Regions from separate parts of the Nocardioides sp. CCNWLW216 genome, predicted to be linked through region 3. Evidence: riboswitches for the same ligand, from Rfam matches in the RefSeq annotation. Region 3 holds a riboswitch; each other region holds the start of a gene.
What was found. Region 3 has a riboswitch for cobalamin ahead of V7S47_RS20105 (nitrite reductase). Riboswitches for the same ligand answer to the same signal wherever they lie in the genome.
Positions count from the first base shown of each region.

Region 1: it holds a riboswitch for cobalamin, as region 3 does, so the genes downstream of both, V7S47_RS15855 (ABC transporter substrate-binding protein) here and V7S47_RS20105 (nitrite reductase) in region 3, are expected to answer to the same signal.
Region 2: it holds a riboswitch for cobalamin, as region 3 does, so the genes downstream of both, V7S47_RS04605 (hypothetical protein) here and V7S47_RS20105 (nitrite reductase) in region 3, are expected to answer to the same signal.

Region 1 covers NZ_JBBBBJ010000006.1:276,226-285,939, forward strand. The annotation lists gene V7S47_RS15840 ((2Fe-2S) ferredoxin domain-containing protein) at 58-744, opposite strand; gene V7S47_RS15845 (ABC transporter ATP-binding protein) at 741-1,526, opposite strand; gene V7S47_RS15850 (iron chelate uptake ABC transporter family permease subunit) at 1,523-2,497, opposite strand; gene V7S47_RS15855 (ABC transporter substrate-binding protein) at 2,551-3,564, opposite strand; cobalamin riboswitch at 3,585-3,777, opposite strand; gene V7S47_RS15860 (HoxN/HupN/NixA family nickel/cobalt transporter) at 3,808-4,632, opposite strand; gene V7S47_RS15865 (FecCD family ABC transporter permease) at 4,957-6,033, shown strand; gene V7S47_RS15870 (ABC transporter substrate-binding protein) at 6,060-7,055, shown strand; gene V7S47_RS15875 (ABC transporter ATP-binding protein) at 7,052-7,849, shown strand; gene V7S47_RS15880 (class I SAM-dependent methyltransferase) at 7,846-8,529, shown strand; gene V7S47_RS15885 (GlsB/YeaQ/YmgE family stress response membrane protein) at 8,686-8,961, shown strand; gene idi (isopentenyl-diphosphate Delta-isomerase) at 9,038-9,583, opposite strand.
Region 2 covers NZ_JBBBBJ010000002.1:43,152-52,865, forward strand. The annotation lists gene V7S47_RS04595 (CbiQ family ECF transporter T component) at 1-196, opposite strand, end outside; gene V7S47_RS04600 (hypothetical protein) at 193-1,101, opposite strand; gene V7S47_RS04605 (hypothetical protein) at 1,104-2,600, opposite strand; cobalamin riboswitch at 2,667-2,819, opposite strand; gene gatB (Asp-tRNA(Asn)/Glu-tRNA(Gln) amidotransferase subunit GatB) at 2,882-4,375, opposite strand; gene gatA (Asp-tRNA(Asn)/Glu-tRNA(Gln) amidotransferase subunit GatA) at 4,372-5,895, opposite strand; gene gatC (Asp-tRNA(Asn)/Glu-tRNA(Gln) amidotransferase subunit GatC) at 5,892-6,191, opposite strand; gene wrbA (NAD(P)H:quinone oxidoreductase) at 6,273-6,884, shown strand; gene V7S47_RS04630 (hypothetical protein) at 6,954-7,382, opposite strand; gene V7S47_RS04635 (SigE family RNA polymerase sigma factor) at 7,512-8,030, shown strand; gene V7S47_RS04640 (hypothetical protein) at 8,023-9,120, shown strand; gene ligA (NAD-dependent DNA ligase LigA) at 9,108-9,714, opposite strand, start outside.
Region 3 covers NZ_JBBBBJ010000010.1:76,373-86,086, forward strand. The annotation lists gene V7S47_RS20080 (SDR family oxidoreductase) at 1-152, opposite strand, end outside; gene V7S47_RS20085 (TetR/AcrR family transcriptional regulator) at 251-814, shown strand; gene V7S47_RS20090 (reverse transcriptase family protein) at 829-2,139, opposite strand; gene V7S47_RS20095 (precorrin-2 C(20)-methyltransferase) at 2,369-3,871, opposite strand; gene V7S47_RS20100 (precorrin-8X methylmutase) at 3,868-4,524, opposite strand; gene V7S47_RS20105 (nitrite reductase) at 4,521-5,393, opposite strand; cobalamin riboswitch at 5,447-5,653, opposite strand; gene V7S47_RS20110 (S-methyl-5'-thioadenosine phosphorylase) at 5,682-6,497, shown strand; gene V7S47_RS20115 (hypothetical protein) at 6,665-6,799, shown strand; gene V7S47_RS20120 (TMEM165/GDT1 family protein) at 7,067-7,639, shown strand; gene V7S47_RS20125 (alkaline phosphatase family protein) at 7,666-9,699, shown strand; gene V7S47_RS20130 (MBL fold metallo-hydrolase) at 9,696-9,714, shown strand, end outside.

The DNA.
Region 1 (9,714 bases), on a different contig from region 3:
GGCTTCCCTCTCGCGACGACTCCCCTGGATGGAGAGCCGAACCAGCTGCGCCGACCACTAGACAGGGCGAATCACACGGATGTGCTCCCTGGACGTGGGTGAATCCTGGCGCAGCGTCTCGACCAGGCGCTCGGCCTCGTCCGGCCCGACCCCGCCGTACCAGGTGTCGTCGGGCTGGACGCTGACGACCGGCGCGTGGTTGCACGGGAACTGGCAGCCGGTCTGGGTGACCAGCACGTCGTCGTCGCCGAGCCCGGCGGCCATCAGGGCCAGGGTCAGCGCCCGCGCGGTGTCGTCGGCGCCCCGGGCGGTGCAGCGCGGCCCGCGGCAGACCAGCACCTGGTGCCGGTGCGCCGGCACCTCCTCCCAGGCCGCGGACTCCAGCGGCGCCTCGGTGCCGGCGATCGGCCGCGCCCGGGCCAGCACCGCCGCGAGGTCGTCGTCCTCGCTGTCGAGGAGGCCGGTCGCGACCACGACCTCGGGCGGCTCGGGCCGCTCGCGCCACCAGTGCGCGGCGACCCGGCGCAGCCAGGAGTTGCCCGGCGCGATCCCGAACGCCACCCCGACCAGCACGATCCGGGGTACGCCGGCGTCGGCCAGCCGGTCGAGCTCGCGGCGCAGCGCCGGGTCGGCGAGCTGCAGGTGCGCCACGGACGCGCCGTGCCGCTCGGCGAGGGCCGCGAGCCGGTCGGGCGGCTCGGCGACCCCCATCGCGACGAGGACCAGGGTCATCGGCAGGGTCATCGGACGACTCCTTCCCAGCGCACGTGCGGCCTCGGCTGCGTGGGGTGCGGCTCGACGGTCACGCGGACGCCGTACACCTCGGCGACGAGCGCGGGGGTGAGCACCTCGGCGACCGGGCCGTGCGCGACCAGGCGGCCCCGGTCGAGCACGACCAGGTCGTCGCAGTACGCCGCGGCGAGCTCCAGGTCGTGCAGCGCCGCGACCGTGGTCAGGCCCAGCCCGCGCACCCGCTCGAGGAAGTCGAGCTGGTGCCCGAGGTCGAGGTGGTTGGTCGGCTCATCGAGCAGCAGCACGCTCGGCTCCTGGGCCAGCGCCCGGGCGAGATGGACCCGCTGCCGCTCCCCGCCCGACAGCGCGTGCCACGGCCGGTCCGCGAGGTGGTCGACGCGCGCGGTGGCCAGGGCCCGCTCCACCGCGTCGATGCCGCCGGGGTCGGACTGCGGGGGCCCGAACCGCACCCGGTGGGCGATCCGGCCCAGGTCGACGACCTGGCGCACCCGCAGGTCGAGCGAGGTGGACGCGTCCTGCTCGACCAGCGCGAGCAGGCGGGCCCGCTCACGGGCGCGCAGCACGTGCACGTCCTGGTCGTCGAGCAGCACCCGTCCCGTCGCGGGTCGGCGCAGGCCCGCGACGGTGTGCAGCAGCGTGGTCTTGCCCGAGCCGTTGGGGCCGAGCAGGCCCGTCACCCGACCCGGTCGACAGGTCAGCGAGACCGCGTCGAGGACGGTCGCGCCGCCCAGCGTGACAGCGACCCCGTCCACCACGATCGACGGCGCCGTCATGCCGACCTCCCCGACCGGCGCAGCAGCAGGGCGAAGAACGGGACGCCGACCGCCGCGGTCACGACCCCGACCGGGATCTCCTGGCCGTCGACGACCGAGCGGGCCAGCGTGTCCGCCCAGACCAACAGGGTCGCGCCGACCAGCGCCGACATCGGCAGCAGCAGCCGGTGCCGCGGCCCGGTGAAGGCGCGTACCAGGTGCGGCACCACCAACCCGACGAAGCCGATCGTGCCGGCGAACGCGACGGCGGCCGCGGTGGCGAGCGCCGTACCGCCGAGCAGGACCCAGCGCAGGCGGGTCACCTCGATGCCCAGCGAGCGGGCCGAGGACTCCCCGAAGGCGAACGCGTCGAGGTGGTCGGCGCAGGCGGAGAAGCCGAGCGTCGCGACGACCGCGACACCGACGACCAGCAGCGCCGTACCCCAGCGGAAGCCGGCGCCCGAGCCGAGCGTCCAGGTCAGCACCCGACGGGCCGCGTCGTGGTCGCCGGAGCCGATCACGATCAAGGAGGTGTACGCCGAGCACGCCTGCCCGACCGCCACCCCCGCGAGCACGGTCCGAGTGGGCGCGAGCGAGCCCGACCGGCCGACCGCGAGCAGCAGCACCAGCCCCAGCGCGGCCAGCGCCCCGGCGAAGCCGGCGAGCGTCACCGCCGCGGGGCCCGCGAACCCGGCGACCGACACCCCCAGCACGATCACCGTCACCGCACCGACGGCCGCGCCGCCGGAGAGCCCCAGCAGGTAGGGGTCGGCCAGGTCGTTGCGGGTCAGCGACTGCAGCACCGCGCCGCAGCAGCCCAGCACCGCTCCCACGGCCGCCATCCCCAGCACCCGCGGCATCCGGAGCTGCCAGACGATCTGGTCGTCGAGCAGGCTCACCCCGCGGTCCCCCAGGCCGACGCGTCGCAGCACCACGTCGAGCACGTCCGGCACCGGCACCGCGACGGCGCCGGTGCCGAGCGCGACGGCCATGGTGACCAGCAGCACGGCGACCGCGAGGACCGGGGCGAGCCCGGTCCGCAGGGTCACGGGAGCGCGGAGAGCTGCTCGGCCAGCGTGCTGGCGCCGTCGATGAGGCGCACACCGGGCGTCCCCATCGAGTAGGGCACCGTCGCGAACCGGCCCTCGCGGACGGCGGTCAGCTGGGAGAGCACCGGGTCCTTCTCGAGGTACGCGCGCTTCTCGGCGGCCGTCGACCACGAGGCGTCCGCGAGCACGATCGCGTCCGGGTCGGCCGCGACGACCTCCTCCCAGCTGCCGTCGGCCCAGCCGTCCTCGACGTCGGCGTAGAGGTTGGTCGCGCCGACGGCGTCCAGCACCAGCTGCGGGCCGCTGGAGCCCGCGCCCACGAGCGGCGTCTTGTCGCCGGAGTCGTACCAGAGCACGTCCAGGCCCGCGCCCGCTCCCTCGTCGCCCAGCTCGGCCAGGGTCCGCTTCTGCTCGGCCCGGATGTCGGCGCCGCGGTCGGCCACGCCGAACGCGGTGGCGACCGCGTCGATCTCGTCCCAGACCGCCTCGAAGGTCGTCGCGGGGATGTCGGCCTGGTCGGCGCAGCCGAACGGCGAGAGGTACGACGCCACGCCGTCGGCCTCCAGGTCGCCCTGCGGCCCGGCGACCTCCGGGTCGAAGGCGCTCGTGTACGACGCGTAGACGAAGTCAGGACGGGTGGCGAGGAGCTCCTCGCGGGTCGGGTACTCCTTCGCGATCACCGGCACCGAGGCGTACTCCTCGGCCCAGGCCGCGGCCGGCTCCGGGTCGTCGAGGTACGCCGTACCGGCCATCCGGTCGGCGAGCCCCAGGGCCAGCATCACCTCGGTGGCGCCCTGGTTGAGCGTGACGGCCCGCTCGGGCGCCGCCTCGACGGTGCTGATGTGCCCGCAGGCGGTCACGTCGACCGGGAAGCCGGCCTCGGGCGCCGCGTCGGCGCTCGCCGGCTCCGGCTCGCCGGCGCAGCCGGCCAGGACGAGCGCCAGGGCGGCGACCGGGACGGCGGCCCGGACGGTGGTGGACAGGACTGACGGCAGGGGTCGACTGCGCATGATGTTCTCCAAACCCTCGTGGAACATGACATGCCGTGGCCGGTCTCCTGGCTTCCGCTTCAGCACAGGGCGGTCGACCTTCCCGGGCTCGCACCCAGTGGTCCGACCCATCCGGAGATGGGCCGCGAGGACCGTCCTGCTCGACGGCTACAGTGGCGAGGGCCGCGCCGGCATCAGACCGGCTTCCCGTGCACCACGGCGCGAGAAACCTAGCGCAGGTCCCTCGCCCCCGACCCGATCGGGTCAGAGCGTGGCGAGGTGCACCACGGCGGTCGTCGCGATGGTGCCGCCGATCAGGGTGATGCCCGTGGCGCCCAGCAGCGGCGCCACCCGGGTGGCGAGCCGGAGCGCGGTCCGCGACTCGGCGGCCCGGACGACGACGTTGCGCCCGCCCAGCGCGAGCAGGCCGACCACGAACAGCACGCTGGACAGGCCGAGCCCGAAGCACAGCACCAGCAGCAGCGCGAACCCCGACCGGCCCGTGAAGAACCCGGTGACGAGCACGAGGAACGCTGCCGGCGACGGGGTCAGACCGCCCGACATGCCCAGCAGGACCAGGCTCGGGCGGGACACCGCGACCGAGTGCCCGTGGCCGTGGCCGTGGCCGTGGCCGTGGCCATGACCGTGCCCATGACCGTGGCCATGTCCCGGTTCGTGGCCGGCTCGCCAGGCCCGCACGTGCCGCCGGACCAGCCACAGGCCGAGCACCAGGGCCGCGAGGCCGGCGACCAACTGCAGGCCGGTGGTCAGGCCCTCCAGGTCGACCAGGTCGGAGAGCGAGAAGAAGGTCCAGGCGGTGGCGACCACGAGCACGGACATCGTGTGCATGGCCGCCACGCTGACCCCGAGCCAGGCGGCGTCGCGCACGCGTCCGTCGCCCCCGATCAGGAACGCGGCGGCCAGTGTCTTGCCGTGACCAGGGGCGACGGCGTGGGCGGCCCCGGCGAGGAACGCGACGGCGATCGCCGCCGGCACGAATCCCGGCGACGACACCAGCTCCACCAGACGCTCGCCCGGCGCCTCCAGGTCGAGCAGGTACGGCGCCGCCGCCGTGACCAGGATGCTCATGCCGCGGCCGTCGTACCGGCCGGGGTCGCGGTGGTCGTCCCGTCGCGGGAGACACCGGAGGCGTGCGCCGAGACCGTCGGGACGCCGGGCGCGGCGCGGCGCAGCACGAGGTGCACGCGGGATTCCTCTCGGTAGCGCGAAGGCCGGTGGCCGGTGGCGACCGGAGCCTGACGCCGACCGGCGACCCGGACCGACCGCGCAGGTGAACGCCGAGGGACCGGCGAGTGAAGGACCGACCCCCGCGTCCCGGGGTTGATACCGGGTGACTAGGTTGCTTGCTGCACATCGTTCGCAACAACGCAGCAGAGGCGGCAGAGGAGACCCGTGACCCAGGTGCTGACGGCCGACCCGCTCGGCCTCGCCGGCCGTCGGCGTCGTACGACGGGGTGGCTCGCGGGGCTGGTCGCCGCGCTCCTCGGCACCGTCGTGGTCGCCGTCGGCGTGGGAGCGTTCACCGTCCCGCCGGGCGAGGTGGCCGCGATCATCGGCCACCACCTGCTCGGCTGGCCGGGCGAGCGCACCTGGAGCGGGCCGGCCGACGCGATCGTCTGGCAGGTCCGGCTCCCCCGCGTGCTGCTCGGGTGCCTCGTCGGCGCCGGCCTCGCGGTCTGCGGGGTGGCCCTGCAGGCGATGGTTCGCAACCTGCTCGCCGACCCCTACCTGCTCGGCGTGAACTCGGGCGCCTCCAGCGGGGCAGCGGCGGCGATCCTGTTCGGGGTCGGTGCCGGGCTGGGCGAGCACGCCCTCCAGGTCAGCGCCTTCCTCGGCGCGCTCGCGGCCTCGGTGCTGGTGTTCCTCGTCGCCCGGAGCGCCGGTCGGGTCACCTCGGTCCGGCTGCTGCTGGCCGGGGTCGCGGTCGGCTATGCGCTGTACGCCGCCACCAGCTTCCTGATCTTCGCCTCCGGCTCCGCCGAGGGCGCCCGCTCGGTGATGTTCTGGCTCCTCGGCTCGCTCGGGCTCGCCCAGTGGAACACCCCCCTGGCCGTGGTCGCCGTCGTCGTCCTCGGCACCGTGGCGCTGCTGACCGCGTGGGGCCGCCGTCTCGACGCGTTGGCCATCGGCGACGAGACCGCGCACACCCTCGGCGTCTCGCCCGAGGTGTTCCGGATGCTGCTGCTGGTCGTGGTCGCCCTGTGCATCGGCGTCGTCGTCTCCGCCTCCGGGAGCATCGGCTTCGTCGGCCTCGTCGTGCCCCACCTGGCCCGCCGGGCCGTCGGCTCGACCCACGTCCGCGCCGTCCCCGTGGCCGCCCTCATGGGCGCCGTCCTGCTCGTCTGGGCCGACGTCGTCGCCCGCGTCCTGCTGCAGCCCCAGGAGATCCCGATCGGGATCATCACCTCCCTGCTGGGCGCCCCGTTCCTGCTCGTCCTGATCCGCCGTCTCCACGCCACGACCGCCTGACCCACCCGCTGACCCAGGAGCCCGCCATGCCCCGCCCCCTCGCCCCGATCGCCCTCGGCCTGAGCCTCGTGGCCGCCCTCGTCGGCTGCGGGGCGGACGCCGAGGAGAACGAGCCCACGTCGACCAGCAGCGGGTCCTACCCCGTGACCGTCGAGAACTGCGGCGCCGACGTGACCTTCGACCGCGCGCCCGAGCGGGTCGTGATGCTCAAGAGCGCCGCCGTGCCCTACCTCCACGACCTCGGCGTCATGGACCGGGTCACGGCCCGGGCCGGGCAGTACCCGGCCGAGTACTACGACGACGAGACGCTCGCCGAGCTCGACGAGATCCCGCTGCTGACCGACGAGCTCGACAGCAGCGGCCACCTGCAGATCTCGAAGGAGGTCGTGATCGCCGAGGAGCCCGACCTGGTCCTCGGCCAGGTCGACAACCTGGCCCGCGACACCCTGACCGCGGTCGACATCCCGCTGCTGGAGGAGCCCGCCCTGTGCGACTCCGTCGGCAGCGAGCGACCGACGTACGACGACGTCTCCGAGCAGCTGCGCACCTACGGCCGGGTCTTCGGCCGCGAGGAGCAGGCCGAGACCGCGGTGACCGCTCTGGAGGAGCGGCTGGCGCAGGTCGAGGCGCAGGTCGGCGAGCCCTCCGGGCGCACCGCCGCCGTCCTCTACCCGACCGTCGGCGGGGGCGTGACCTACGCCTACGGCAACCGGTCGATGGCCGACCCGCAGCTGGCGGCCGCCGGGCTGGAGAACGTCTTCGCCGACGTCGACGAGCGGGTCTTCGAGGTCACCCTGGAGGAGCTCCTCGGGCGGGACCCCGACGTCCTGGTGCTGCTGCACAGCGACGGCGACCCCGACGCGGTCGCGGCCGCCCTCACCGACCTGCCGAGCGCCGACGAGCTTACCGCCGTCCGCAACGGTGACCTGATGCCGCAGCTGTTCAACTTCACCGAGCCGCCCAGCCCGCTGTCGGTCGAGGGTCTGGAGCGGATCGTCGAGCGCTTCGGCGACGGCTCGTGATCGAGGCCCACGGCGTCTCCTGGTCGTACGGCGACCAGCGGGTCCTCGACGCGGTCTCGCTGGCCACCGCCCCGGGCCGACTGCTCGGCCTGATCGGTCCCAACGGCAGCGGCAAGACGACCCTGCTCCGGCTGCTCTACGGCGCGCTGAGCACCCCCACCGGCGCCGTCGAGGTCGACGGCAGCCCGCTCACCACGATCCGCCCGCGCGAGGCCGCCCAGCGGCTGGCGGTCGTGGTACAGGAGAGCGGCGGCGAGTCGACGCTGACCGTCGCCGAGATGGTCCTGCTCGGGCGCACCCCGCACCTGTCCACGTTCCAGCGCACCGGCGAGGACGACCACGCGATCGCCGCCGACGCCCTGCGCCGCGTCGGGGCCACCCACCTGGCCACCCGCGCGTTCGCCGGCCTCTCCGGCGGCGAGCGGCAGCGGGTCCTGATCGCCCGGGCCCTGACCCAGCAGGCCAGCCACCTGCTGCTCGACGAGCCGACCAACCACCTCGACATCCGCTACCAGCACGAGGTCCTGGGCCTGCTCACCCGGCTCGTGCACGAGCTCGGCACCAGCTCGGTGGTCGTGCTCCACGACCTCAACCTCGCCTCGCGCTACTGCGACGACCTGGTCCTGCTCGGCGACGGCGGGATCGTCGCCGCCGGCCCCACCGACCAGGTCCTCGCCCCCGAGCTGCTGGAGCCGGTCTACGGCATCGGCGTCCAGCGGGTCGAGCACGGCGGCGAGCTGCACCTGCACTTCCACCCGTTCCCCGACACCCACGACCAGGAGGTCGCGTCATGACCGATCCGCTGCAGGCCACCATCAACGACTACTGGACCGAGCGCGCCCCGTCGTACGACGACTACCAGCAGCGCCCCGAGCGCCGCGACCTCGACGCCGAGGTCTGGAGCGCGATCTGGGCCGCCGCGCTGCCCGAGGCACCCGCCGACGTCCTGGACGTCGGCACCGGCAGCGGCCACGTCGCGTTCCTGCTCGCCGACCTCGGCCACCGGGTCACCGGCTCCGACCTGTCCGACGGCATGCTCGAGCGGGCCCGGGAGCGTGCGGCGACCCGCCGTACGGCGCCGCGGTTCGTGGTCGCCGACGCCGTCGCCCCCGACTTCCCGGCCGGCTCGTTCGACGCCGTCACCGGCCGCTACGTCATGTGGACGCTCCGCGACCCCGAGGCGGCGGTCCGGAGCTGGGTCCGGCTGCTCCGTCCCGGCGGCGTGGTCGCGATGGCCGACAGCACCTGGTTCGCCGACGGTCTCGGGAGTCTGTACGGCGAGCGCCCCGCCGCCGCCCTCCCCCTCGCCGACGCCCGCTCCATCGACGAGACCGCGGACGTCCTGCGCCGCGGCGGCCTGGTCGACGTCCGGGTCGAGCCGCTCGAGTCGGTCCTCGAGCTGGACCGCTCCCACGGCGTCGCGCCCGGGCACGACGTCCAGCTGCAGTACCTCGTCACGGGACGTCGCCCCTGAGCCGGCCCCTCACACGACGTCCGGACGCCGCCGTGTGAGGGAGGTCTCCGGCTGCGGCACCACCAGCACCCCTCGGGGTGAGCGGGGTGGGGGCAGACGAGCGGGTAACGGAGGTGTGGGCGCCACCGCGCCTCCGAAGCAAGGAGAAAACTGCACATGGAAATCGTCGGCATCCTCGTGGCGGGCCTCATCATCGGCCTGCTCGGCAAGCTCGTCGCCCCGGGCGACAAGGACAACATCCCGCTCTGGCTCACCCTCGTCTGCGGGATCGGCGGAGTCCTCATCGGCCTCGGCGTCTACCGCGCCTTCGGAGGCGACGGGTCCAACGGCATCGACTGGACCCGGTGGATCGTCTCGATCGCCATTGCCGCGGTCCTGGTCGTGATCGCCTCCAGCGTGACCGGCCGTCGCCGCGTGGCCGCCCACCACTGACCCGTGTGACCTCGTGATGAGCCCCGCGAGCCGCGATCCCCACCGGGGTCGCGGTTCGCGCGCGTCCAGGACCCTCTCAGGCGTACGGCGAGCCGGCGCCCAGCTGCTCGACCTGCTCCACGAACCAGGGGCTGAGGGTCCACGGCGCCCGTCGTACGACGAGCGCGACGTCGGCCGGATCGGCCCACACGTGCTCCGCGACCTCGTCGGGGCGGGGCGCCGGATCCTGGTCGGTCGTCGCGAAGAAGACCGGGCAGACCTCGTTCTCGACGACGCCCCCGGCGTCCACGGCCCGGTAGCGGAAGTCCGGCAGGGCCGGACGCACGTCGACGACCGCGACGCCGAGCTCGTGCGCGGCGTACCGGTGCACGGCGTCGACCGGGTCCTCGCCGGGCCGGGGATGCCCGCAGAAGGAGTTGGTCCACACCCCGGGCCAGGTGCGCTTCGCCAGCGCGCGGCGGGTCATCAGCAACCGCCCGTCCCGGTCGAAGAGGTGGCACGAGAACGCCAGGTGCAACGGCGTGCTCGTCCCGTGCACGTCGGCCCGTGCGTGCGTCCCGACGGGAGCGCCGTCGTCGTCCAGGAGGACCACCAGGTCCTCGGTCACCGCGGTCATCTGCATCTCCCTCACCCGTTCCCCTCGGGTAACCCCGGGGCGCTGCCCGCACGCACCCGTCCCCCGACCGTGTGGACGCCGGACCCGACGGGCACCGGTCGCCCGAGGGACACGGGGGCCGGACGATGACGGGTGGG
Region 2 (9,714 bases), on a different contig from region 3:
GGAACGAGCGGGCCCACGGCTGCTCGGAGCGGCGGGCGGTCACGACCAGGGCTGCGACGCCCACCAGGAGCAGCAGCACGAACGGGTTGGTGGTCGCCGAGGCCGCCGCCGCGAGGCCGATCGCCCACGCCCACCAGGCCAGCGGGTGCAGGTCGCGCGGCAGCCGACCCGCGCGGACGGCGGTGGCCGCGGTCACGGTCCCGACGAGCGAGCGGACCGGCGACGGAGGACGACGGCGCCGGCCGTCCCGCCACCGATCGCGACGAGCAGGATCAGCACCAGCCAGGTCGGGACGCCCTCGTCCTCGGTGGTCTGCTGGGCCGCGGGCGAGAGCACCGGCTCGTCGACGTTGCCGGCACCGGCGGTCGGCGACACCGCTGGGTCGGTGCTCGGTGCCGCGGTCTGCGCGCTCGTGGCGGAGGGGGACGCGGAAGGGGCGGACGGCGTCGCGGACGGGCTGGTGCTCTCGGACGTGGCCGACTCCGTGGGGGCGCCCGACGGGGTGCCGGCGCTCGGGGCGCCCGTGGTGGGCGCGCTCGACGGCTGCCGGGTGGGCGTCGCTGACGGCTTCTTCGTGGGCTTCTTGCTCGGCTTCGCCGACGGCTGCTTGGTCGGCTGGGCGGACGGGGTGGCCTTGGCATGCACCGGCGGTGTGGCTCCCGGCGCCCTCGCCCCGTCGACGTCGTCCCAGGCGAACGCCACGCTGCCCCCCGCCGGGATCCGGAGCGACTTCACGCCCCGGGTGGCGTAGGTCCAGCTGCCGGACGTCCCGTCCGACCACCACAGCGACCAGAAGCGGTCACCGGGCGGCATGCCCTGGCAGGGATCGTCGGCCGGCGCGCCCTTGACCCGGCAGACGGCGCCGGCGAACTCCTGCGTGTAGGTCAGCTCGTAGTCGGCCGCCGGGAACAGGTCCTTGGCCAGGCCGCTGGTCCCGACGCAGGACTGCCCGACCCCGCCTCCGAGGGAGCCGTAGTCGACGACCACGGTCACCCCCGTGCCGGTGGTGCAGGCCGCGGCCTGCGCGGTCGGGGCCGGTACGACGACCGCCGCCGCGGCCACGAGGGCCGCGGCGACGAGTCGCACAAGGTGGTGTCGCACGGTCAGCGGACGACCCGGAAGGCACCCTTGCCGGTGCGGTTGGTGAACTCGCCTCGGACGGTGACCTTGCGCTTGCCGACCTTGCCGGTCGCCTTGACCACGGTGCGGAAGACGCCATTCGCGTTCGCGGTGCCGCGCACGACGCGCTTGCCCGTGACCCGGAGCGTCACCGACTCGCGCGGGGCCAGGCCGGTGACCCGCGCCCGGACCTTCTTGCCCTTCGCGACCCGCTTCGCGACGATCACCCGGAACTTGGTGGCGCCGAGCGCCTTCACCGTGGCCGTCGCCGGGCGGCCGGCGGTGCTGAGCGTGAGGACGTGGTTGCGCGTGCCGGCCGGGATCGCGACGGCCACGGCACCCGGTCCGGAGACCTGCTTGCCGGTGCCGACGCCGGAGACACAGCCGCGCTCGCCGGCGTTCAGGCCGGAGACCTTCAGCGAGATCGTGCGACCCGCCTGGACGTAGTCGGTCGGACCCGAGAGGGCCGGCTTGCTGGTGGGCAGGTAGGCGAGCCCGGCGAGAGCCTGCGCCGTCGCGAAGACGGTCTGCTCACGGTTGTCCTCGGTGACGCCCTCGGGGAAGGTGCTCGACGTCCAGCTCACCGCGCCGGCGGCAGGCGCAGCCGCGCCGCAGGCGGGCAGCGAGACGTACTGGTGGGCGGCGACCCAGGCGGCCGCCTTCGCCGCCGGCGCGTTCGCGCCCGCGAGACCGAGCGACCAGGCGGCCAGGCCGGTGTCGTTGGCGTTGTCCTCGGACTTCAGGCACTCGTAGTTCGGCGGGCCGGCGTACTCGGTGCAGTTCTCGAAGCCGCCGGTGGCCGACTGCTTGCCTCCGAGGAACGCGACCGCCTTGTCGATCGCGGCCTGGGTCGGCGCGTCCTTGACCTCGAGCGACGCCAGGGCCGCCAGCGAGTAGTAGGTGGCGAACTGGTCGCCCTCACCGACACACGGGGTGGAGTAGCCCCAGCCGCCGTCGGCGCACTGCCCGGAGCGGAGGTACTCGGCCGACTTCGCGGCCTCGTCGCTGCCGCCCTCGACCAGCGCGAGGGTCCCGAACCACTGCTGGGCGTACTGACCGCCCAGGGCACCGGTCGTGTCGTCGGTGTTGTCCTCGACCAGGCCCAGCAGGTTGAGGTCCGTGTCGCCGGCCGACGTCGGGTCGCCGACGAGCCCGTAGAACCACGCTGCCTTGGCGATGCTGTTGTTGCCGGTCGCGTAGCTGGCGACCCGAGCGTCGACGCCGGTCTTGACGGCGGCCAGCACCTGCGGGGCAGCGCCCGAGGCCTCCAGGCCGACGCCGAAGTCGAGCGTCTGGCCGAGGCTCGGCAGCGTGCCCGCGGTCGTCTGGGTCGCGAGCCAGGTCGCGGCGGCGGTGGCCGCCGGGGTCGGCGGCGTGGTGGGCGCGGCCAGGGCCGGCGCACCGGAGACGGCGACGACAGCGGCCGACGCCAGGACGGGCGCGGCCACCAGGGCGGCGGCGCGGCGTACGAGGTGGTTCATGGGTTCCTTCCCGCTGCTCAGCGAGAAGGCCGTCGAGGCCGACCCGCTGGTTTCCTCGACAGCGAAGGGTCAGGACGCGTCACGGCAGGTGCTCCGGCTCGCCGCGGAGTACGTCGTACTCCGCGCCACACGGTTGCGGGTCAGCGCCGGGCTCGCACCGGCTTCCCCTGCTGCGGGCGTTGGTGAATGTGTCCCGGCACCATAACCCCGCTCCCGGCGCAGGACGTCATGCGGACCGAGCCCCCGAGGGCTCCCTCCGCATGACGTCCGTCACGCGGGGCTCAGGCCAGCTTCTCCAGGATCAGCTCGCGCACGCGGGCGGCGTCGGCCTGGCCGCGCATCTCCTTCATCACGGCGCCGATGAGGGCGCCAGCGGCCGCGACCTTGCCGTCGCGGATCTTGTCGGCGACGTCGGGGTTGGCGGCGATCGCGGCATCGACCGCGGCACCGAGCGCGCCGTCGTCGGAGACGACCGCGAGCCCGCGGGCCGCGACGATCTCCTCCGGCGTGCCCTCACCGGCCAGCAGGCCGTCGAACACCTGGCGGGCCAGCTTGTCGTTGATCGTGCCGGCGTCGACCAGGGCCTGGACGGCGGCCACCTGGGCCGGGCTCACGCCGAGGTCGACGACGTCGACGCCCGCGTCGTTGGCCCGGCGGGTCAGCTCGGCGATCCACCACTTGCGGGCCGCCTGGGCGGACGCACCGGCGGCGATGGTCTCCTCGATCGGGCCGAGCAGGCCCGAGGCGACCACGTCGCGCATCTCCAGGTCGGTGTAGCCCCACTCGGCCTGCAGCCGGGCCCGGCGCTCGACCGGGTTCTCGGGCAGCGTGCCGCGCAGCTCCTCGACCCACTCCCGACTCGGCGCCACCGGCACCAGGTCGGGCTCCGGGAAGTAGCGGTAGTCGTCGGCGTCGGACTTGGGACGGCCGCTCGTGGTGACGCCGGTGTCCTCGTGCCAGTGCCGGGTCTCCTGGAAGATCGCCTCGCCGCTGTCGAGGATCGCGGCGTGCCGCTGCATCTCGTAGCGGACCGCGCGCTCCACCGAGCGGAAGGAGTTGACGTTCTTGGTCTCGGTGCGGGTGCCGAGCGTGCCGGAGCCCTTCGGGGCGAGCGACAGGTTGACGTCGGCGCGCAGGTTGCCCTGGTCCATCCGGGCCTCGGAGACGCCGAGCGCGACGATCAGGTCACGCAGCTGGCTCACGTAGGCCCGGGCCACCGCCGGCGCCTTGGCCCCGGCGCCGCGGATCGGCTTGGTGACGATCTCGATCAGGGGGATGCCGGCGCGGTTGTAGTCGACCAGCGAGTAGTCGGCGCCGTGGATGCGCCCGGTGGCGCCCCCGACGTGCAGCGACTTGCCGGTGTCCTCCTCCATGTGGGCGCGCTCGATCTCGACGCGGAAGGTCTCCCCGTCCACGTCGACGTCCATCCAGCCCTCGAAGCAGATCGGCTCGTCGTACTGGGAGGTCTGGAAGTTCTTCGGCATGTCCGGGTAGAAGTAGTTCTTCCGTGCGAACCGGCACCACTCCGCGATCTCGCAGTTGAGCGCCAGCCCGATCCGGATCGCCGACTCGACGGCCTTGCCGTTGACGACCGGCATCGCGCCGGGCAGGCCCAGGCAGGTCGGGCAGACCTGGGTGTTCGGCTCGCCGCCGAAGACCGCCGGGCAGCCGCAGAACATCTTGGTCGCGGTGTTCAGCTCGACGTGGACCTCGAGCCCGAGGGCCGGGTCGTACGACGCGAGCACGTCGTCGAAGGCGACGAGGGTGTCACTCATGCCGAATCTCCGTCCAGGGAAGGTGCCTTGTCCAGCAGCGGGGCGCCCCACTGCGCCTCGAGGGCGGCCTCGAGCGCCGCGCCGACGCGGTAGAGGCGGTCGTCGGCGAGCGCGGGGGCCAGGATCTGGAAGCCGGCCGGCAGGCCGTCCTCGTCGGCGAGCCCGCTGGGCAGCGAGATGCCGGGAACGCCCGCGAGGTTGGCGGGGATGGTCGCGAGGTCGTTGAGGTACATCGCGATCGGGTCGTCCAGCTTCTCCCCCAGCTCGAACGCCGTGGTCGGCGCGGTGGGCGAGACCAGCACGTCGACCTGCTCGAAGGCGGCCTCGAAGTCGCGCGTGATGAGCGTGCGCACCTTCTGGGCCGTGCCGTAGTAGGCGTCGTAGTAGCCGCTCGACAGGGCGTAGGTGCCCAGGATGATCCGGCGCTTCACCTCGTCGCCGAAGCCGGCGTCGCGCGAGGCCCGCATGACGTCCTCGGCGCTCGGGTTGTCGATGCCCTCGGGCAGCACCCGCAGGCCGTAGCGCATGGCGTCGAACTTGGCGAGGTTGGAGGACGCCTCGCACGGCATGATCAGGTAGTACGTCGCCAGCGCGTGCACGAAGTTCGGGCAGGACACCTCGACGACCTCGGCGCCGGCCTTGACCAGCAGGTCGACCGACTCCTGGAAGCGGGCCAGCACGCCCGCCTGGTAGCCGTCGCCGGACAGCTCGGTGATCACGCCGACCTTCAGGCCGCTCAGGTCGCCAGCCGCACCCTCGCGGGCGGCCGCGACCAGGTCGGGCAGCGGCTGGTCGATGCTGGTGGAGTCGAGCGGGTCGTGGCCGCCGATCAGCTCGTGCAGCAGCGCGGCGTCGAGGACCGTGCGGGTCACCGGGCCCACCTGGTCGAGGCTGTTGGCCATCGCGACCAGGCCGTAGCGCGAGACCCCGCCGTACGTCGGCTTCACGCCGACCGTGCCGGTCACCGCGCCGGGCTGGCGGATGGAGCCACCGGTGTCGGTGCCGAGGGCCAGCGGCGCCTCGAAGGCGGCGACCGCGGCCGCCGAGCCGCCGCCCGAGCCGCCGGGGATCCGGGTCAGGTCCCAGGGGTTGTGCGTCGGCCCGTACGCCGAGTGCTCCGTCGAGGAGCCCATCGCGAACTCGTCCATGTTGGTCTTGCCGAGGATCGGCAGGCCGGCCGCCTTCAGCTTCGCGACCACCGTGGCGTCGTACGGCGGGACCCAGCCCTCGAGGATCTTCGACCCGCAGGTCGTGGGCAGCCCGTCGGTGGCCAGGACGTCCTTGACCGCGATCGGCACGCCGTCGAGCGCGTGCAGCGGCTCGCCGGCCGCGCGTCGGGCGTCGGAGGCCGCGGCCTGCTCGAGCGCGCCCGCGGCGTCGACGTGGAGGAAGGCGTGCACGGCGCCCTCGACCGCGGCGATGCGGTCGAGCGCGGCCTGGGTCAGCGCCACCGAGGTGGTCTCGCCCGCGGCCAGCGCGTCGGCGGCCTGGGCGGCGGTCAGGCGGGTCAGGTCGCTCACTGCTCGTCCCCCAGGATCCGCGGGACGGCGAAGCGCTGCTGCTCCGAGGCCGGGGCCCCGGAGAGCGCCTGCTCCGGCGTGAGCGAGGGCCGGACGACGTCCTCTCGGAAGACGTTCGTCAGCGGCACGGGGTGGGACGTCGGGGGCACGTCGTCGCCGGCGACGCCGCTGATCGAGGCGACCGACTCCAGGATCACCGACAGCTGCGGGGCCAGGTGGTCGAGCTCGGCGTCGTCCAGGTCGATCCGGGCGAGCGTCGCCAGGTGCGCGACCTCGTCTCTGGTGATCTCAGGCATGGACTCCATCCTAGGAGAGGGAGTCGTTTGTCCCGTCGGCGGTCGGTTACCGGTCTGGTTGAAGGCTCAACCGACCTGCGGATGGAGATCCACCTGATGCCCACCAAGATCGCGATCGTCTACTACTCCTCGTACGGCACGACCCACGCCATGGCGCAGCGGATCGCCGAGACCGCGGAGAAGCACGGCGCCGAGGTCCGGCTGCGGCACGTGCGCGAGACCGCGCCGGCGTCGGCGTACGAGGGGCAGGACGCCTGGAAGGCGCACGTCGAGGAGATCGCCGACGGCCCGTTCGCCGAGCCCGACGACCTGGCCTGGGCCGACGTCGTCGTGATGGGCTCGCCGACCCGCTACGGCCACGTGACCAGCCAGCTGCAGTCGTTCATCGACACCCTCGGCCCGCTGTGGTCGGAGGGCAAGCTGGCCGACAAGGTCTACACCGCGTTCACCTCGTCGCAGACGCTGCACGGCGGCCAGGAGTCGACGCTGCTCGCGCTGCACACGACCTTCGCCCACCTCGGCGGGATCATCGTCCCGCCCGGCTACACCGACGCCCTCAAGTTCAACGACGGCAACCCGTACGGCGTCGGCAAGGTCACCGGGTCCTCCCCCGAGCTCGACGACACCGACCTCGCCGCCCTCGACCACCTGGTCACCCGGGCCCTCGACATCGGCGCGAAGCTCGCCGTCTGACTCCTTCTTCCCCCACGAAGGAAGCGCCGCCACCCGACCGGGTGGCGGCGCTTCGTCGTACGACGGCGATCAGCAGCGGCGGATCTTCTTCAGCTTGATCGGGCCACCGTCGCCCATCTGACCCTGGAACTGGAAGGCCTCCAGGACGAATCGCTTGTCGTTCTTGCGGATCCGCACGGCCACCGGCTTCGAGGTGACGCCCTGGCCGACGATCGGGGTCGCGGCGCGGTCGATCTCCTTCTCGCCCTTCCGCACGATCAGGCCGACGCCGACCTCCGCCTCGCGGCCGTTCACGACCCGGGTGACGACCTTCCAGCTCTTCCCGTTGGGCGTCGACTTCTTGCAGGCCTGCTGCTTCGCGCCCGACCAGGTCTTGATCGTGGCGAACTTCGTCGTCGCACGCTCGGCCGGGGCCGCCTGGGCCTGGGCGAGCGAGGGCACCGCGACGAGCACGGTGGTGGACAGGGTGAGGGCGATGAAACGCCCGATCTTCTTCATGCAACGACAGTTCCACCGATCCGCGGTTCCCGTGGCCGAAGCACGGAACCGAAAGGGTGAATCTCGGACCGCCCAACCGACTACCGGGTCCGCCGCATCTGTGAGGGTGACCCACCGAGGGAGGCGCCGATGCCCAGACCCCCGTCCGACGCGGAGTTCACCGACTTGGTCCATGCCAGCTGGCCGCGCCTCTACCGCACCGCCTACCTCCTGGTCGGCGAGCACGCGCTCGCTGAGGACCTGGTACAGACGGCGCTGGCCAAGACCTACGGGTCCTGGTCCCAGGTGCGCTCACTGGACGCCGCGCCGGCGTACGCCCGCACCGTGCTGGTCAACACCGCCACCTCCTGGTTCCGCCGCCGCTCCTGGCGCAACGAGCGCCCGACCGAGCAGTTGCCCGACCAGGGGTACGACGCCGACCCGGCCGAGCGTCCCGCGATGGTGGCGGCACTCGCCCAGCTGCCGCCGCGGCAGCGTGCCGTGATCGTGCTCCGCTACTACGACGACCTTGGCGTCGCCGAGACCGCCGCCGCCCTCGGCTGCTCCGTCGGCACCGTCAAGAGCCAGACCTCCGACGCCCTCGCCAAGCTGCGCCTGCTGCTCGGCGACGCGGTCGTCCCGCACCCCCTGGGAGCCCCGCATGACTGACCGGCTCAGCACCCTCCTGCACGACGAGGCGGCCGCGCTCGACGTCCCCGCCGCTGACGCGGCCACCGTCCTGCACCGCGGCCGGGCCGTCCGACGTCGCCGCCGGACGGCCCGGATCGCGGGCACCGGCGCCGTCGCCGCGGGTCTCGCCGTCGCGGCCACCCTGGTGGCCGTCTCCCGTGGCGACACCCCCCGCACGGTCGAGCCGGCCGACCCCGAGCCGCACCCGGTCGCCGACACCGGCGTCACCTTCAGCGTCGGCACCACCCTCTGGTACGACGACGCCACCCGCAGCGTGCAGGTCCCGGACGCCGCCGTGAAGTCGCTCTACTACACCTCGGCCGGGGTGCTGGTCCGGCACGGCGACAACGGCTACAGCGACGGAGGTGGCGAGCAGCGCTTCTCGCTGGTCACCCCCGACGGCGAGATCCGACCCGTCGGAGTGGTCACCGAGGAGGTGGCCCACACGACCGATCCCACGCAGCCCTACCTGGCCTGGACCCAGTCGGTGGACGGGGTGGCCGAGCTGGTCGTGCACGACGTCTCCACCGACCAGGAGGTCGCTCGGGTCGCGCTGCCCGATCTCGACACCGATGGCTTCCAGCAGACCGTGCTCACCGGCGACACCGCGTACGTGAGCTCCGGGGACGAGTCGGTCCGGGTGAGCTGGCGCAACGGCGAGACCGAGTCGCTGGACGAGGTGATCACCGAGGTCGGCGGGGAGCATGCCCTCGTCGACGGCTCGGTGATCGACCTGGCCAGCGGCCTCACGGTCTACCGTCCGAGGCAGCGTGACGTCTGGCTGGACCTCTCCCCCGACGGCCACTACCTCCTGATCGGCCGAGAAGTCTCGACCAGGACGTCGTTCAGCGTGGTCGACCTGGACGAGCAGCGGGGTGCCGTTCGCCTGGCCGGCCCGACGCCGTACACCTGGACCGCCGGCAGCGTGCTGGCCAGCGTCTCCGTCGGCGAGGTCGCGGTCTGCGCCCCCGACACCGGCGTGTGCGCGGCGTCGCTGAAGGACTTCGGGATGGACGAGCAGGAGTTCCGGGCCGGCCTCCGCCTAGGCGGCGCGACCTACGAGTCCTGAGCCTCCTCGGCCGGCGGCGGACCGTTCTCGAGCAGCGCCGTGAAGCCGGCCTCGTCGAGCACGGGGACACCGAGCTGCTCGGCCTTGTCGGCCTTGGAGCCGGCGTTCTCGCCGACCACGACGAAGTCGGTCTTCTTCGACACCGAGCCGGACGCCTTGCCGCCGCGGGACAGGATCGCCTCCTTGGCGGAGTCGCGGCTGTAGCCCTCGAGGGAGCCGGTGACCACGATGGTCAGGCCCTCCAGGGTGCGCGGCGTCGACTCGTCGCGCTCGTCCTGCATGGAGACGCCGGCGGCGGTCCACTTCTCGACGATCGCGACGTGCCAGTCGACCTCGAACCACTCGATGACGGCCCGCGCGATCGTCGGCCCGACGCCCTCGGCGGCGGCCAGCTCCTCCTCGGTCGCGGCGCGGATCGCGGTCATCGAGCCGAACTCCTGCGCGAGCGCGCGGGAGGCGCTCGGGCCGGTGTGCCGGATCGACAGCGCGACGAGCACCCGCCAGAGCGGGACGTCCTTGCGGGAGCCGAGGTTGTCGAGGAGCCGCTGGCCGTTGGCGCTCAGCACCCGGTCGCCGTCCTCGCCCTTCTTGGCC
Region 3 (9,714 bases):
ACGCGCGGGTCGTCGGCGACCACGGAGCGCGGGTCGCGGGCGGCGGCGTACACCTTCGCGACGCCGCGCTCGAGGAGCTGCGCGACGTACGCGGCCCCCATGCCGCGGTTGGCGCCGGTGACGAGGACGGTCTGGTGGGCGAGCGTGGTCATGCGGGTCTCCTCGGAGTCGAAGTACACCGATCGGTGTATTGCCACGAAGGTACACAGATCGGTTTACTTTCGGCAAGGGCGTGCCTAGGATCGGTTCCGTGAGCGCGACCACCCGCAAGCCCGGAGCCCGCGACCGCCTGGTCGCCGCGGCCGAGCGACTCTTCTACGCCGACGGCATCCATGCGGTCGGCGTCGACCGGCTGTGCGCCGAGGCGGAGGTCTCCAAGCGCTCGCTCTACCAGCACTTCGCGGGCAAGGACGACGTCATCGTCGCGATGCTCGAGGCCCGCGGCGCCGCGCTGCGGTCGATGGGCGACCCGGGCGCGGACGCTCCGCCGCGTGAGCGGGTGCTCGGCGTCTTCGACGCGCTCGAGCGGGCCGCGCAGGACGACGGCTTCCGCGGCTGCCCGTTCGTCGGGGCCGCGACCGAGCTGAAGGACCCCGCCCACCCCGCCTCGGTCACGGCCCGCCAGCACAAGGAGGCGCTGACGGCGTGGTTCGCCGAGCGCGCCCGCGAGGCCGGCGTCGCCGAGCCGGACGCCCTGGCCCTCCAGCTCACCCTGCTCTTCGACGGTGCCAGCGCGTACGCCGTCGTCCGCGGCGGCAGCACCGCCGCGACCCGGCAGGCGGTCGGGATCCTGCTCGACGCCCACGGGGCGTAGAGCGGGCGTAGGGCTCAGCGGCTCCAGTCGACCGCGTCGTGCTCGGCCAGCAGCCGGGCGCCGCGGACCGGGTCGTGCTGGGCCACCCAGGCGATCCGGCCGCGGAGGTGCTGCTCCCACGCGGGGACGCCGTCGCGGTTCTGGCTGCTCGCCCCGGACCGGCGACAGTTGTGCAGGATCGCGCGGAGCCGGTCGACCTCCGCCCGGGCCACTCGCGGTCGGTCGTTGACGACCAGCCCGCCGAGGGTCTGCCGGCCCGCGCGCGGCATCACGCCGGTCTTGCGGGCGTTGAGCCGGAACCCCTCGTCCCGCACGACCTCCTCGATCGCGTCGAGGAGCCGGGAGGTGCCGGTGCCCCAGCCCGTGGCGCCGGAGAAGGCCAGGTCGTCGGCGTACCGCGTGTAGCGACCGCCCCACGACCGGGCCAGGGCGCTCAGCCGCACGTCCAGCCGGAACGCCGCGAGGTTGGCCACCGCCGGGGAGGTCGGAGCGCCCTGCGGCAGGTGCGGCGCGGCCAGCCGGCGACCCAGCCGCCAGTGGGCGTCCAGCAGCCCGTCGTCGGCGGGCCGCGGGACCGCGCGCCAGACCGAGCGCGGCAGGACAGCGGTGACCAGCCCCGCCAACCGGTGTGCGACCGGCTCGGGGTAGCCCGCCGTACGCCAGATCCCGTAGACCCGGGAGACCGTGACGCTGGCGAAGAACGCCTCCAGGTCGAGCCGGACCACGACCGGTCGGCCGGCGTGCGGAGCGGCGTACGACGCGACCGAGCCGCCGGGCCGGAACCCGCGCGCCGCCTCGTGGGGCGGGACGCGCGAGAGGACCTCGTCGAGGAGCAGCCGCTGGACGGCCTTGAGGCGTGGCTTGGGTGCCTCGAGCACGCGGACCGCGCCGCTCGGTGCGATCCGGTGGTTGACCCGGTAGTGCTGGAGCGGGACGTCCGCGGCGCTGCGGGCCAGGTGCCGTGGATCCGCGAACCAGTCCAGCTCGGTGGCGGTGACCCCCAGGAGATCCGCCAGGTCGCCGAGGTCGTCGAGCACCGGCAGCCGCCAGCGGTTGGCGAGCATCCGCGTGGGGGCCACGGGCTGCGCGACCGGACGCGTGCGGAGCGCCTTCGCCGCCGCGCGGAGCCCGGCGAGGTTGGTGGCGAGCTCCCGCGGGCGGTCGTGGGGCGGACGCGGGTAGAGGTCGAGCGTCTGCTGCACGAGGGGAGCCAGCCAGCGGGGGCGTCGTCCCAGGACTCCCGCGCCGCTCGCGCCGAGCCCGGTCACCGTCCAGTCGCCGGTGAGGAACCCGGCGGCCAGCGCCCGGGCGAGGTCGTCCCTCACCGGGGCGCGGACGCCGGGGCGAGGTGGGGGTGCGGCAGCGCTGCTCGACCTGTCCCGTCGTGCGCGCGAAGACCTGCAGCGGAGCGCAGCGAGTCGCGCGCGGTGCCGTGCCCGAACGTTCCGGTGGTCCCCGGGGTAACCCCGGGGAGGCTGGCCGGTGACGCGCACCGGTCGGCCGTCTCGAGAGAGCGCTGCCGCACGCGGGGCACGATATCCGGCCCGCGCCTCGCTAGTGGACGAACCGCGGGGTCCACACCGCGCCCGAGGCGCTGACCCGGGTCGAGGACGCGCCCACGATCAGCAGGCACTTCATGTCCACGCTGCCGGCGTCCAGCTCGCCGAGGGTGGTCACGGTCAGCGACTCCTCGGCCCGGCCGACGTCGCGGCCGACGATCACGACGGTCCCGGGCGAGCGGTGCTCCAGGAGCAGCTTCTGCATCTCGACGACCTGGTGGGTCCGCGAGCGCGAGGCCGGGTTGTAGACGGCCAGCACCAGGTCGGCCTCGGCGACCGCGCGCAGCCGCCGCTCGACCACCGACCACGGCTTGAGCCGGTCCGACAGCGAGAGGACCGCGAAGTCCGCGCCCACCGGGGCGCCGGCCCGCGCGGCCACCGCCTGCACGGCCGAGACCCCGGGGAGCACCCGCACCGGGACGTCGGCGTACGCCGGGTCCTCCGCGGCCTCGAAGACGGCCGCGGCCATCCCGAAGACCCCGGCGTCGCCGCCCGACACCACGGCCACCCGCTCGCCCGCGCGCGCCAGGTCGAGCGCGTGCCGGGCGCGGTCGACCTCGACGGTGTTGCCCGACGCGTGCCGCTGCAGTCCCGGCCGTTGCGGCACCCGTGCGACATACGGCGCGTAGCCGACCACGTGGTCGACCTCGCCCAGGGCCACCTCGACCTCCGGCGTCAGCCAGGCGTCCGGGCCGGGGCCGAGCCCGACCACGAGCAGTTCCCGGGGTCGGCCCGCCGGCGTGAGCGTGGGGTCGGCGGCGGTCCGGCGGCCGGCCCCGTGCACCGAGTCGCCCGGCACGACCACGAGCGAGAAGTACGGCACCGACGCCGGGTCGACCTCGGCCACGGGCAGCCAGCGCTGCTCGGGCATCGACGCGCGCTCGACGTACAGCGCGCCGTCGAGGCGACCGGCCGCCTCCAGCGCCCGTCGTACGGCGGGGAAGGTGCGGCCGAGCTTCATGATGATCGCGCCGTCGGTGTCGGCGAGGCGCCGGGCCAGCTCGGGCTCGGGCAGGGTGCCGGGCAGCACGGTGAGGACGTCGGTCTGGCGCACCAGCGGGCTGGCCGCGGCGGCGGTGGCGGCGGCGAACGCGGGGACGCCGGGCACGATCTCGGTCTCGAAGCGCTCGGCCAGCCGGTCGTGCATGTACATGAACGAGCCGTAGAACAGCGGGTCGCCCTCGGCGAGCAGGACGACGTCGCGCCCGGCCTCGAGGTGGGCGGCCAGCCGGGCCGCGGACTCCTCGTAGAAGTCGGCCAGCGCGCCGGCGTACCCGCCCGGGTGCTCGGTCGCGCCCGTGGTGACGGGGTAGCGCAGCTCCTCCTCGACCGCGGTGGCCGGGATCAGCGCCGCGGCGGTACGCCGGGCGTTGGACTGCTTGCCGACCCCGGCGTGGTAGGCCACGACGTCGGCGGAGCCGATCAGCCGGGCGGCCTTCAGGGTGATCAGCTCGGGGTCGCCTGGCCCCAGCCCGACGCCGGAGAACCGGCCGGTCATTCCTCCTCCTGGGCCAGCGCGTTGATCGCCGAGGAGGCCATCGCCGAGCCGCCGCGGCGACCCCGGACCGTCACGAACGGGACGTCGATGCCGTGGTCGGCGGCGAAGGTGGACAGCGCCTCCTTGGACTCCGCGGCGCCGATGAACCCGACCGGGCAGCCGATGATCGCGGACGGGCGGGGCGCGCCGTCGACGAGCATCTCGAGCAGGTGGAAGAGCGCGGTCGGGGCGTTGCCGATGGCGACGACCGCGCCGTCGAGGAGCGGCTCCCACAGCGAGACCGCGGCCGCCGTCCGGGTGGTGCCGAAGGAGCGGGCCAGGTCGGGCACCCGCTCGTCGGTGAGGAAGCACCGCACCTCGTTGTCGGCGGGCAGCCGACCGGCGGTGATGCCCATCGCGACCATCCGCGCGTCGCAGAGGATCGGGGCGCCGAGCATCAGCGCGGCCCGGGCCGAGGCGACCAGCCGGTCGTGGACGACCAGGTCGGGCACCAGGTCGACCTGGCCGCTGCCGTGCACCATCCGCACGGCCAGCTTCTCCGCATCGGTCGGCAGCCCGGCGAACGACGCCTCGCGCCGGATCGTCGCGAACGAGTCGACGTAGATCGCGGGCCCGTCGTCGACGTACGGGTAGCGCTTGGTCGGGCGCCTCATCGGGTTTCCTCCGGGTCGGGGACGAGCACGCCGCGCCACGGCGTGACCACCAGCTCGCGCTCGTACGACGCCAGCCGGGTGACCAGGTCGGGGTCGAGGACACCGTCGGGCGCGGCGACGTGGAGCCCGCCGGGCACCGGGCCGTGGGGGAGCGGCCCGCTCGGGGCAGGGGCCTCGCCGCCCAGGGGGAACGGCTCGCTGAGCGGCAGCGCCAGCTCGTCGACGTGCCAGGGCGCGTCCGGCCCGGTGCCGGCGGCGACCAGGAACCGCTGGGCCAGCACGACCAGGAACTGCGCCGCCTTCGTCAGGGGGACGACGTCGCCCCAGCGCCGACTGCCGACCCGCAGCTGGGCCAGCTGGGCGGACAGGGCGACCAGGCCCAGGTCGGCGGTGCGGTCGATCAGGTCGCCGCGGCCGTCGTCGAGCACGAACAGGAAGCGGCCCGGCAGGGCGGCCAGGTCGGGGGCGGCGCGGAGCCGCTCGTCGAGGTCGGTGGCGACCGGCCGGAGGTCCGCCCGTCCGCCGGCCAGGCCGGTCTGCGGGGAGACCATCAGGTTGCGCGCGAGCTCGTGGGTGCGCGACGGGAGCAGGCCGGTGGCCTCGACCGCCTCGACGACCTCGGCGGGCAGCGCGCCGTCCGGCCCGGAGGGCAGTCCGCGCAGCTGGAGGTTGGCCCGGCCGGTCAGGTGCACGTCGCCGTCGCCGTAGCGCCGGGCGACCTCGCCGAGCGCGCTCAGGGACGCGGGGGAGACCCGGCCGCCGACCAGGCGCAGCCGGACCAGCGCGCCGTCCTCGGCCGGCCAGGGGCGCAGCACGCCGGGGCAGCGGTCCCGCCGGGTGCGGAGCGATCCGCCGGACGATCCAGACACATCAGGTCCTTCGAGGTCCGGGCCCGTGCGCGAGACCCGCGTCGACCTCGCGGCGGTCGCCGCAAGGGCCAGCAGGTCTTCGGACTCGGGATCGACCGGTGCGGAGCGCCTTCCCGGACCTCGCGGCCCAGTGACTGGTCCGAGGTCGCCCCCGTCCCGTGCCCCGCCCGTCACCCACACCGCTGCGCGTCAGTCCCGGAGTCGCACCGGGTTCCCTGACCTCACTCACGTGATGGTCGACTGGCGCTCGGAGATTATCGCGCCCCGCTGCTCTGGCACAGTTCGGCCATGAGCTCACCCCGGGCGGAGGTCGCCGTCATCGGCGGCACCGGCTTCTACTCCTTCCTCACCCAGCGCGGCGACGACGCCGAGGAGGTCGTCGTCGAGACGCCGTACGGCGCCCCGTCGGCGCCGGTCTCGCTCGGCACCGTCGCGGGCCGTCGGGTCGCGTTCCTGCCGCGGCACGGGAAGCGCCACAAGCACCCTCCGCACGGGATCAACTACCGGGCGAACCTGTGGGCGCTGCGCTCGCTGGGCGTGGGCCAGGTGCTCGCTCCGTGCGCGGTCGGCGGACTGCGCGCCGAGGTCGCGCCGGGTGACGTGGTCGTCCCCGACCAGCTCGTGGACCGCACCCACCGCCGGATCTCCAGCTACGTCGAGACCGGAGCCGTGCACCTGCCCTTCGCCGACCCGTACTGCCCGCGGATGTCGCTGGCGGTCGCGGACGCGGACCCGGAGGTGAAGGTCGGCGGGACCATGGTCGTGATCGAGGGGCCGCGGTTCTCCACGCGGGCCGAGTCGCGCCACTACGGCGCCCAGGGCTGGACGCTGATCAACATGACCGGCGCCCCCGAGGCGGCGCTCGCCCGGGAGCTGCGGATGTGCTACTCGGCGATCGCGCTGGTCACCGACATGGACGCCGGGGTCGAGTCCGGCTCCGGGGTCGGACAGGAGGAGGTCTTCGCGCTCTTCCGGCAGAACCTGGAGCGGCTGACCGGCCTGCTCACGACCACCATCGGCACCCTGCCCGACCCGGCCGGCTGCACCTGCTCGAGCTGGGCCGACGGCCTGGAGCTGACGTACGAGGTGCCCGGACCCGTCTAGTCCGGTGCGGGTCGAGGCAACGCCACCGGCCCCCCGCGCGTCTGGAGGAGTGGGGGGAATGAAGCGACGGCCGGGTGGGAACCGCCCCGCCGGCCCAGTTCTCGAGCACGGGAGGTCCCCACGTGAGTGCACCGGAGCCGGTTGTCCCGTTGCCGTCCCGACCCCCGATGGCTCGCCTGCGCCTCGTGGAAGGAAGTCCCGAATGCCAGCACACGTGGCGCCTGCGGAGCGTCGACTTCTCGGACGGCGCCGCGGTCCGGGAGTTCGGCTGCGGCTCCTGCGACTCGGTCTGGTTCGACTGATCGTGGGCCGCGACCTCCGCTGACGCGGGTTCGTCGTACCGGCGGGCGTTGCGGTACGGTTTTCAACGAAAGGGAGTAGTCCCCAACAGCTGTGTCGACATACTGCCCCGCTCGCGCGGGACCGGTGCAGCGGGCCAGCTCAGCGATGAGCCGGCGGACGAGACTTTCGACCAGTCGCACCATCTCTGACATCCGTGTCGGGCGTGCCTGGTCGAAGGCACGTCCCCCAGGACATCCCTCCGGCCGGTCAGGCCCGGAGAGGAACCCGTGGAAGCCTTCCTGATCAGCACCGCCGTCATCTTCGTCGCCGAGCTCGGCGACAAGTCCCAGCTGATGGCGATGACCTTCGCCGCGCGCTACAAGGCCCGCGACGTCATCATCGGCATCACCGTCGCCACCGCGATCGTGCACCTGGCCTCGGTCGGCATCGGCTACTGGATCGGTGATGCCTTCGCCGACAGCCAGGACGTCATCAACATCGTCGCGGGCATCGCGTTCCTCGGCTTCGCCGCCTGGACGCTGCGCGGCGACGAGCTCACCGAGGACGAGGCCGAGAAGGCGCGCAAGAGCCAGGGCGCCGCGATCCTCGCCGTCGGCCTCGCCTTCTTCCTCGCCGAGCTCGGTGACAAGACCATGCTCGCCACCATCACCCTGGCCACCCACGAGGGCTGGTTCGGCACCTGGATCGGCAGCACCGTCGGCATGGTGGCCGCGGACGCCCTGGCCATCGTGGTCGGCGCCGTCCTCGGCAAGCGCCTCCCCGAGAAGGCCATCAAGTACGGCGCCGCCGCGGCGTTCGTGGTCTTCGGCGTGCTGCTGATCCTGCAGGGCACGCTCTGACCGCTGAGCGTCCGTAGGCTGCTCCCGTGACCAGGATCGCCCGGCTGCTGCGGCTCGGCCGGCTGCAGCTCGTCTCCTGGCGGCCGTCGTGGTCGTGGGCGGCCGGCGTGCTCCGGTCGTTCGTGACCTCCTTCCTGGCGCTGGCCGCCAGCCTCTGGCTGCTGCCGGGCGAGCAGGTGCAGTCCGGGGCCGAGTCGGTCGCCACCCTGGTGGTCCTGGTCCTGGTGCTCGGCGCGCTGCTCCGGCCGCTCCTGACGCGGCTGACCGTGCTCACGGGCACGGTCGGCCTGCTGCTGGCCGGGGTGCTGGCCCAGTCGATCGTGCTCGGCGCGGCGCTCGCGCTGGTCCCGTCGGTCGAGCCGTTCAGCCTCGGCGAGATCGTGCTCGCCTCCTGGGCCGCGGCGGTGGTCTCCGCGGTCGTGAACTGGCTCTTCGACACCAGCAGCGACGACGCGTTCCTCGGCCAGCTGCTCAACCAGGCCGTACGACGGACGCGGGTCGCCGGCGCCGAGGGGCCGGGCCTGCTGGTCGTCCAGCTCGACGGCGTCAGCCTGCCGGTGCTCCGCCAGGCGGTCACGGCCGGCTCGATGCCGACCGTCTCGCGGTGGATCCGCTCCGGCTCCCACGACCTGCGCGGCTGGCACACCGGGGTGCCGTGCACGACGCCGGCCGGGCAGGCGGTGCTGCTGCACGGCGACGTGACGGCCGTGCCCGGCTTCCGCTGGTTCGACAAGGAGCGCGGCCGGATGCTGGTGATGAGCCGGCCCGCCGACGCGGCCCTGGTCGAGGCCGACCTGAGCGACGGGCGCGGGCTGCTCGCCGACGGCGGCACCAGCGTCTCGAACCTGTTCTCCGGGGACGCGTCCGCGCGGCTGCTCACCCTGAGCGACGGCCGGCTGCCCGGAGCCGACCAGGGCGCGGCGTCGTACGCCATCAACCGCTTCGGGCTGGTGCGGTCGGTGGTGCTGTTCGTCGGCCAGATGGTCACCGAGCTGCACCAGGGCCGGCGCCAGCGGATCCGCGACGTCGTCCCGCGGGTCCGGCGCGGCGGCGCGTTCGTGCTGCTCCGGGGGCTGACGACGGTGGTGCTGCGCGACCTGAACGTGGCGATCGTCGCCGAGCAGCTGACCCGGGGGACGCCGGTGGTGTTCGTGGACTTCGTCGACTACGACGAGGTCGCCCACCACGCCGGACCGACCCGGCCCGAGTCGCTGCGGACCCTGGAGAACCTCGACCGGGTGCTGGCCTTCCTCGACCAGCTGACCCGTGAGGTCGGCCGCCGCTACGAGATCGCGCTGGTCTCCGACCACGGCCAGGCCCAGGGCTCGACGTTCCTGCAGCTCACCGGCCACACCCTCGACGACCTGGTCCAGGACCTGGCCCGCCAGCAGGTGCACGCCGAGGTGCACCCCGACGAGCGGTGGCTGCCGGCCAACCTGCTGCTCGCCGGCGCCCGGGGCAGCAGCCGGACGGTCACCCGGGCCGCCCGCTCGGTGGCCGGCGGCCGGCACCACGCGGCCGAGGGCACCGCGCCCGAGGGACCCGGCCTGCTGGTCGCGGCCTCGGGCAGCCTGGCCCACGTCTACCGCACCGACCTGCCCGGCCGGCTGACCCGCGAGCAGCTCGAGGAGCTGCACCCGGGCCTGGTCCGCGGCCTGGCCGAGCACCCCCACGTCGGGCTGGTGCTGACCCGCCGCGCCGACGGTGCGGTCGTCGCCGACGGCGGCACCGGCTGGCGGGTCCTGGGCTCCGCGGAGGGGGAGGGCGCCGACCCCGTCGCCGGCTACGGCCCGCACGCCGAGGCCGACCTCCTCCAGCTCTCCGAGCGGCAGCACGTCGGCGACCTGGTCCTGCTCGGCGCCTACGACCGCTCGCTCGGCGAGGTCGTCGCCTTCGAGGAGCTCGTCGGCTCCCACGGCGGCCTCGGCGGCTGGCAGACCGAGGCGCTGCTGGTCCACCCGCGGGGCTGCGTGGTGCCGGACGGCCCGCTCGACGGCCGGGCTGTGCACGCCGCCCTCGTCGACCGGCTGACCCGGCTGGGTCTGCGGGCCGAGCCGTGACCCTGGCGATCACCT